DNA from 2 places in the Cupriavidus sp. NPDC089707 genome. Region 2 is predicted to be linked to the other one. Evidence: riboswitches for the same ligand, from Rfam matches in the RefSeq annotation. Region 2 holds a riboswitch; the other holds the start of a gene.
What was found. Region 2 has a riboswitch for glycine ahead of gcvT (glycine cleavage system aminomethyltransferase GcvT). Riboswitches for the same ligand answer to the same signal wherever they lie in the genome.
Positions count from the first base shown of each region.

Region 1: linked by a shared signal. The riboswitch ahead of ACIP1U_RS26060 (D-amino acid dehydrogenase) and the one ahead of gcvT (glycine cleavage system aminomethyltransferase GcvT) in region 2 are both predicted to bind glycine.

Region 1 is NZ_JBIVHB010000022.1:29,812-33,390, reverse strand. Features, by position in the region: gene ACIP1U_RS26060 (D-amino acid dehydrogenase) at 181-1,446, opposite strand; glycine riboswitch at 1,501-1,630, opposite strand; glycine riboswitch at 1,631-1,732, opposite strand; gene ACIP1U_RS26055 (TonB-dependent receptor) at 2,039-3,579, shown strand, end outside.
Region 2 is NZ_JBIVHB010000005.1:228,592-232,170, reverse strand. Features, by position in the region: gene ACIP1U_RS11105 (UvrD-helicase domain-containing protein) at 1-1,319, opposite strand, end outside; gene ACIP1U_RS11100 (glycine zipper 2TM domain-containing protein) at 1,569-1,796, shown strand; glycine riboswitch at 1,926-2,012, shown strand; glycine riboswitch at 2,034-2,159, shown strand; gene gcvT (glycine cleavage system aminomethyltransferase GcvT) at 2,255-3,382, shown strand; gene gcvH (glycine cleavage system protein GcvH) at 3,482-3,579, shown strand, end outside.

The DNA of each region.
Region 1 (3,579 bases), on a different contig from region 2:
CCTTCGCGTGCGCCGGCTTGCTCCCCTCTCCCGCAAGCGGGCGAGGGGAGCGTATGCGCGGGGGTAGTGGCAAGCTCGTACGCCTTCGCCTGCGCCGGCTTGCTCCCCTCTCCCGCCTGCGGGAGAGGGGTCGGGGGAGAGGGCCGGCGCTGGCAATAGCGACACGCCCAACTGGCGATCTCAAGCCTTGGCAAGCCCCACCGAACCCACGCCCGAAACCTTCGGCTGAACCAGCGCCTGTTCCACCACCCCCGCCACCATATCCGCCGTCACCGCCGACAGCGTCCATCCCAGGTGTCCATGCCCGGTGTTATAGAACACGCACCGAGCCCGCCCGCGGCCCACGCGCGGCAGCATGTCGGGCAGCATCGGCCGCAGCCCCGCCCACGGCACCACGCTGCGCGTGCTGACGCCGGGGAAGCACTGCTGCACCCATTCCACCAGCGGCCGGATGCGGTCGGCGCGGATGTCGCGGTTGAAGCCGTTGAACTCCGCGGTGCCGGCCACGCGGAAGCGGTCGTCGCCGAGGCGGCTGGTGACCAGCTTGGTTTCGTCGTCGAGCAGGCTGACGGTCGGCGCTGCGGCGCGGCTGGCGGCGTCGCTCAGGTTGACGGTGATGGAATAGCCCTTGACCGGATAGATGTTGACGCGGTCGCCCAGCCCGGCGGCCAGCGCACGGCTGGCGGTGCCGGCGCAGATCACCGCGCCGTCGAAGGTCATGGTGGTGCTGCCCGCGGCTTCCTGCACGGTGACCCTTGCACTGCGGCCATCGGTGGTGACGTTGCGCACGTCTTCGCCGTAGCGGCAGCGCACGCCCATGCGCTCGATGGCGGTGGCCAGGCCGCTGGTGAACTTGTGGATGTCGCCGGTCGAATCGCTTTCGGTGAAATAGCCGCCGTAGTAGGTGCCGGCCAGCGTCGGCTCGATCGCGCGCATTTCCGCCGGTGTCACTGCGCGGCGCTCCAGTCCGCCCTGTGCCAGCAGCGCCGAGACGCGGCCCGCGTGCTCGAAGCTCGCCTTGTCGCGGTAGATATGCAGGATGCCTTCGCGCTTGTGGTCGAAGTCGATGCCTTCCTGCGCCGCCCACGCGAACAGGTGCTCGCGCGCCGCGATGGCCAGGCGCGCGGTCTCGATGGTGTTGCGGCGGTAGTGCGGGATCGAGGCGATAAACTCGGCGAACCAGCTCAGCTTGTGCCAGCCCGGGCGCGGATTGACCAGTAGCGGCGCATCGCTGCGCAGCATCCACTTCAGGCCCTTGACGATGGTGGACCAGTGCGTCCAGACCTCGGCGTTGGAGGCGGACAGCTGCCCGCCGTTGGCGAACGAGGTTTCCATCGCGGCGTAGCGGTGGCGCTCGAACAGGGTGACGGAGAATCCGCGCCGGGCGAGCGCGTAGGCCGTGGTGACACCGGTGATGCCACCGCCGATGACGGCGATTGTCTTCATGATCTGGCAGTCCAGAAACGTCGGAGTTGGAGCCCGTACGCGACATGCGTGGCGGACGCCCCCTCTGTTCCAGACCTGAGAGATTCACGACAGTCGCCAGTGGTGCCGGTAGTACCGGTGGCGGGGGCCGCTTGCTCCTTCGGTATGCCGGCTGACGATGGCGGCATTCTTCAGAGTGCTGTGACGCGTGATACCGGTCCTTTTGCCTGAGAGTTTCCGGGGCGGTTGCTCCTTCGGCGCTGTCCGCGGCGGCTGCCGCCGGATCAGTCTCTCCCAGCATCACGTTGGCGTGTGAGCCAATCCGGGCAAATCTAGAGACAAAGGCCGCATATTGATATGCGGGTAAACGTGAATGGAGCCAGACGCCTTCGCATGGATCGGTCAAGTCACTTCCGTGCGGCGCGGCGCTATGTCGCACTGCGTCAAGCCGCCTCGCCGCCTAGAATGCCAGCACTCGCTAGGCGGAGGAAGCGCGGGAGGAAGCGCGCCGTAACACGAGCCGGATACGGCGCACCGGTCGGGCGAGCCAGAAGAACAGAAAGGTATTCCAGTGAGAAGAAATCGGATTGCGCTGGCCGCCTCGGCCGCGCTGATGGGCCCCGGCATCGCCGGCGCGCAGGCGGATGGACCCGTCAGCGCGCCGCAGCCCCTGCAGGAAGTCGTGGTCTCGGCCAAGACCGAGCGCGGCGAAACGCCCGCCACGCCGCCCAATACGCCATCGCCTGCCTACGGCATCAGCGCCGCGCGCATGGCGGACTTCAACGTCGTCAACACCGAAGACGCGCTCAAGTACGCGCCCAACCTCGCCGTGCGCAAGCGCTTCATCGGCGATATGAATTCGATCATCTCGGTGCGCAGCACCAGCTCGCGCCAGTCGGCGCGCGGGCTGGTTTATGCCGACGGCCTGCTGCTGTCCAACCTGCTGGGCTCGGATTTCACCTTCCCGCCCCGATGGTCGCTGGTCAATGCCGCGGAGATCGAGCGGGTCGACGTGCTGTATGGCCCGTATTCGGCGCTGTACCCGGGCAACTCGCTGGGCGCGACGGTGCTGATCAGCACGCGCACGCCGGAGAAGTTCCAGGGCGATGCCAGCGTGCAGCTGTTTACGCAGCGCTTCAACCTGTACGGCACACACGACAATTTCAACGGCGTGCATGCCAACGCCTACGTCGGCGACCGCGTCGGACCGTTCTCGTGGCTGGTCAGCGTCGACCGGCAGGACAGCAAGAGCCAGCCGCTGAGCTTCTACACCGCGGCGCGTTCGAGCGTGCGCGCGACCTCGGCCGACAAGCCGGTCACCGGCGCGTATTTCGACCAGGACCAGACCGGCGCCAACCGCACCGTGATGGGTGTCAACAGCGAGGGCGTCACGCACACCGTGCAGGACCAGCTCAAGGTCAAGCTCGGCTACGACATCACCAACACGCTGCAGGCGCAGTTCACCGCCGCCTACTGGCAGCAGGACCGCTCCAGCGCCACCGGTAGCTATCTGCGCGATGCCAACGGCAACGTGGTGTCGAGCGGCCCGGTCAATATCGGCGGCTTCCGCTACGTCATCCCCGCCAACGCGTTTGCACCGGGCAACGGCGAAGACGCGCGCTGGCTCTACGGCCTGTCCCTGCGCACGCGCAACGAAACCGGGTGGAACTTCTCCGGAGTGGCTTCGCTGTTCGATGTCAGCAAGGACATCAGCCGCACCGCCAGCACTGCAGGCAATGGCCCGGGCACGGTGACCTTTGGCGACGGCACCGGTTGGCGCACGCTCGACCTGAAGGCCGACTACCGCCCGCAGCAACTCAAGGGTGGCCACTGGGTCACCCTCGGCTACCACTACGATAATTACCGCCTCAGCAACACCACCTACAACACCTCTGACTGGCAGGCGGCCACCATCTCCGCGTTCAACAACGCCTTTGCCGGCAAGACCGAGACGCAGGCACTGTACGCGCAAGACGCGTGGTACTTCGCCGAGGACTGGAAGCTGATCCCTGGCGTGCGCTGGGAACACTGGCGCGCCTATGACGGCAGCCGCAGCCAGCCGGGCGTGAATGTCGCGTACCCGGTGCGCAGCGAGTCCAACTGGTCGCCCAAGCTCGCGCTGGAAAAGGCCATCGGGCAGGACTGGCTGGGCCG
Region 2 (3,579 bases):
TTGGCCTGCCCGGCGAAGGTGCCCAGCACTTCGAGCGTGGTGTTGCCGACGCCGCGGCGCGGCGTGGTGATCGCGCGGATAAAGGCGGGATCGTCGTCGGGATTGGCGATCAGGCGCAGGTAGGCGCAGATGTCCTTGATCTCGGCCTTGTCGAAGAAGCTCTGGCCGCCCGACAGCACGTAGGGGATGCGCTCGCGCCGCAGGATCTGCTCGAACAGCCGCGCCTGGTGGTTGCCGCGGTACAGGATGGCGTAGTCGCGGAACTGCGCGCGGCGCTCGAACTTGTGCGCCGACAGGCGGAACACCACCGACTCGGCCTCGTGCTCCTCGTCGTTCATCGGGTGGATGGAGATGGGATCGCCCATGCCGTGCTCGCTCCACAGCTTCTTGTCGAACAGCTTGGGATTGTTGGCGATGACCGCGTTGGCCGCTTCCAGGATGCGCACGGTGGAGCGGTAGTTTTGCTCCAGCTTGATCACCTTGAGGTCGGGGAAGTCGGTCTGCAGCCCGCGCAGGTTGTCCAGCGTGGCACCGCGCCAGCCGTAGATGGCCTGGTCGTCGTCGCCCACCGCGGTGAAGGCCGGCGCTCGCAGGTGCGAGCCGCCCGCCAGCAGCTTGAGCAGCTGGTACTGGCAGGCGTTGGTGTCCTGGTATTCGTCGACCAGGAAGTAGCGCAACCGGTTCTGCCACTTGAGCTGTACCGCTTCATTGCGCGCGAACAGTTCCGCGGGCAAACGGATCAGGTCGTCGAAATCCACCGCCTGGTAGGCGTTCAGCGTGGCGACGTAGTTGCGGTAGACCAGCGCGGCCTGGTGCTCGTCGGCATTGGCGGCCTGCGCGATCGCGGCCTCGGGATCGACCATGCCGTTCTTCCACAGCGAGATCGTGCTCTGCACGCCGCGGATCAACTTCTTGTCGGTGGTGCCGAGCTGCTCCTGGATCAGGCCGAAGCAATCGTCCGAATCCATGATCGAGAACTGCGGCTTCAGTCCGACGTGCTCCGCCTCCAGGCGCAGGATCTGCACGCCCAGCGAGTGGAAGGTGCAGACCGTGAGCTGCTTGAGCGGGATGCGCTTGCCCTCGCGCGTGGTCTTGCCTTCCATCAGCTTGCCGATGCGCTCCTGCATCTCCTTGGCCGCCTTGTTGGTGAAGGTGACGGCGGCGATATGGCGCGGCTCGAAACCCTTGTCCTCGATCAGGTGCGCGATCTTCTGCGTGATCACGCGGGTCTTGCCGGAACCCGCCCCGGCCAGCACCAGGCAGGGTCCATCCAGGTAGCGGACGGCTTCGGATTGGGCGGAATTCAGGCCGTGGCTCATGCGAAAGGCGATCGGGAAATGGGGCGAATGCGAGGCGCGCCAGGGGCAGCACAAGCGCCCAGCGGCAAAGCTGTCGATGCTAACACGCTGGCCGCGGCCGGTCAGTCAGCGCGCGCCGCGTCACCGGCCTCCCTTGTGTCACCGGCGTAACACTTCGTAAAGGCCGGAGCCAATCGGAGCGCGCCGGGCTCTAAGTATTATGTCCAGAGCCTGTCCCGGACATGGAATATCCATCACTCGGAGCCCACAATGAAAACCCTGCAGACATTGACCAAGGTGACCCTGATCGGCGCGACGGTCGCGGCATTTGCCGGTTGCGCGGACATGACCCCGAAGCAACGCAATACCGCCATCGGCGCGGGCGCGGGCGCTGTGGGTGGTGCCATCCTGACCGAGGGCAGCGCACTGGGTACGCTGGGTGGCGCGGCCGTTGGCGGCGTGATTGGTAACGTCGTGACCGACGACAAGAAAAAGTAAGTCTCCCGACAGACCCTCGCTTCAATCCTGCTTCAGTCCGCCCCTGGCGGCGGGGCGCAGGAACGGGTACAGCCGCCGGGCGGCCGTCCGGCTTGGTTTGACAAAGGCCGGGGCCTCCCGTACATTGCGCGCATCCGACCGGGAGAGCGCGCAGAACTGCGCCGCCGAAGGGGTATCACCCGAAAACTCTCAGGCACCACGGACCGTTCGGATCGGCATGCAACATGCACACGATGCATGCCGCACTCTGGAGAGCGGCACCCACCATTCATGGCGAGCGTGCCCACCGAAGGGGCGCGCGAGGATGGGGATCCACAGGATCCGCCTCGTAATCTCTCAGGTATCGAGGACAGAGGGGTCATCCGCCGCAGCGGATTGCTTGCCATTTCGGCGTAGCGATCGTTGCGGCGGATGGCCCTTTTTTGTTTTCGCAACCCGACATTGCCCCCGAGGATTCCATGACGCTCCAGGCCACGCCCCTCAACGCCATCCACCGCGCCCTCGGCGCCCGCATGGTCGACTTCGGCGGCTGGGAGATGCCGGTCAACTACGGCTCCCAAATCGAAGAACATAACGCCGTGCGCACCGATGCCGGCATGTTCGACGTGTCGCACATGTGCGTGGTCGATCTCAACGGCGCCAATACCCGCGCCTTCCTGCGCGGCCTGCTGGCCAACAACGTCGACAAGCTGCAGACGCCGGGCAAGGCGCTCTATTCCTGCATGCTCGACGAAAAAGGCGGCGTCATTGACGACCTGATCGTCTATTTTTTTGCCGAGGACCGTTTCCGCCTGGTGGTCAACGCCAGCACCGCGGTCGGCGATATCGACTGGATCCGCGCGCGCAATGACGCCACCGGCAGCGGCGTGACCATCACCCCGCGCCGTGAAGACGTCGCCCCCGCGGGCGTGCAGCCGCTGGCGATCGTCGCGGTGCAAGGGCCCAACGCCCGCGCCAAGGTGTGGAGCACCTTCCCGTCGACCCAACCTTCCGATGCGCTCAAGCCGTTCAACGCTGTCGTGGTCCATGATCCCGCCCTCGGCGAGATCATGGTCGCGCGCACCGGCTACACCGGCGAAGACGGCTTCGAGCTGGTCGTGCCGGCCGCCAGCGTCGCCGGCCTGTGGGAAAAACTGCGTGCCGCGGGCGTGCGCCCGGCCGGCCTGGGTGCGCGCGACACGCTGCGCCTGGAGGCCGGCATGAACCTGTACGGCCAGGACATGGACATCAATACCTCGCCGCTGGACGCCGGCCTGGCCTGGACCGTCGACCTGCAGAGCGAGCGCGACTTCACCGGCAAGGCGGCGCTGGCCGCGGCCGGCTCACGCCAGCAGTTCCTCGGCCTGATCCTGCGTGACAAAGGCGGCGTGCTGCGTGCCCATCAGAAGGTCATCACCCCCGCCGGTGACGGCGAAATCACCAGCGGCACCTTCAGCCCGTCGCTGTCGCAATCGATCGCGTTCGCGCGCCTGCCACAGGGCGTGAACGTGGGCGACACCGTGCAGGTGGAGATCCGCGACCGCAAACTCAACGCGACTGTGGTTAAACTGCCGTTTGTGCGTAATGGCAAGGCACTCGTGAGCTAAGGGAAACACCCGCTCACCCAACGGTCGCCCTCGCCTGCCGGCAGCGTTGCCGGGCAGGCATCACCCAACAAGAAACAGATCTGAATCCGGAGAACCTTCATGAATTTCCCCGCCGACCTCAAATATACCGAGTCGCATGAGTGGGTGCGCGTCGAAGCCGACGGCACGCTCACCATCGGCATCACCGACCACGCACA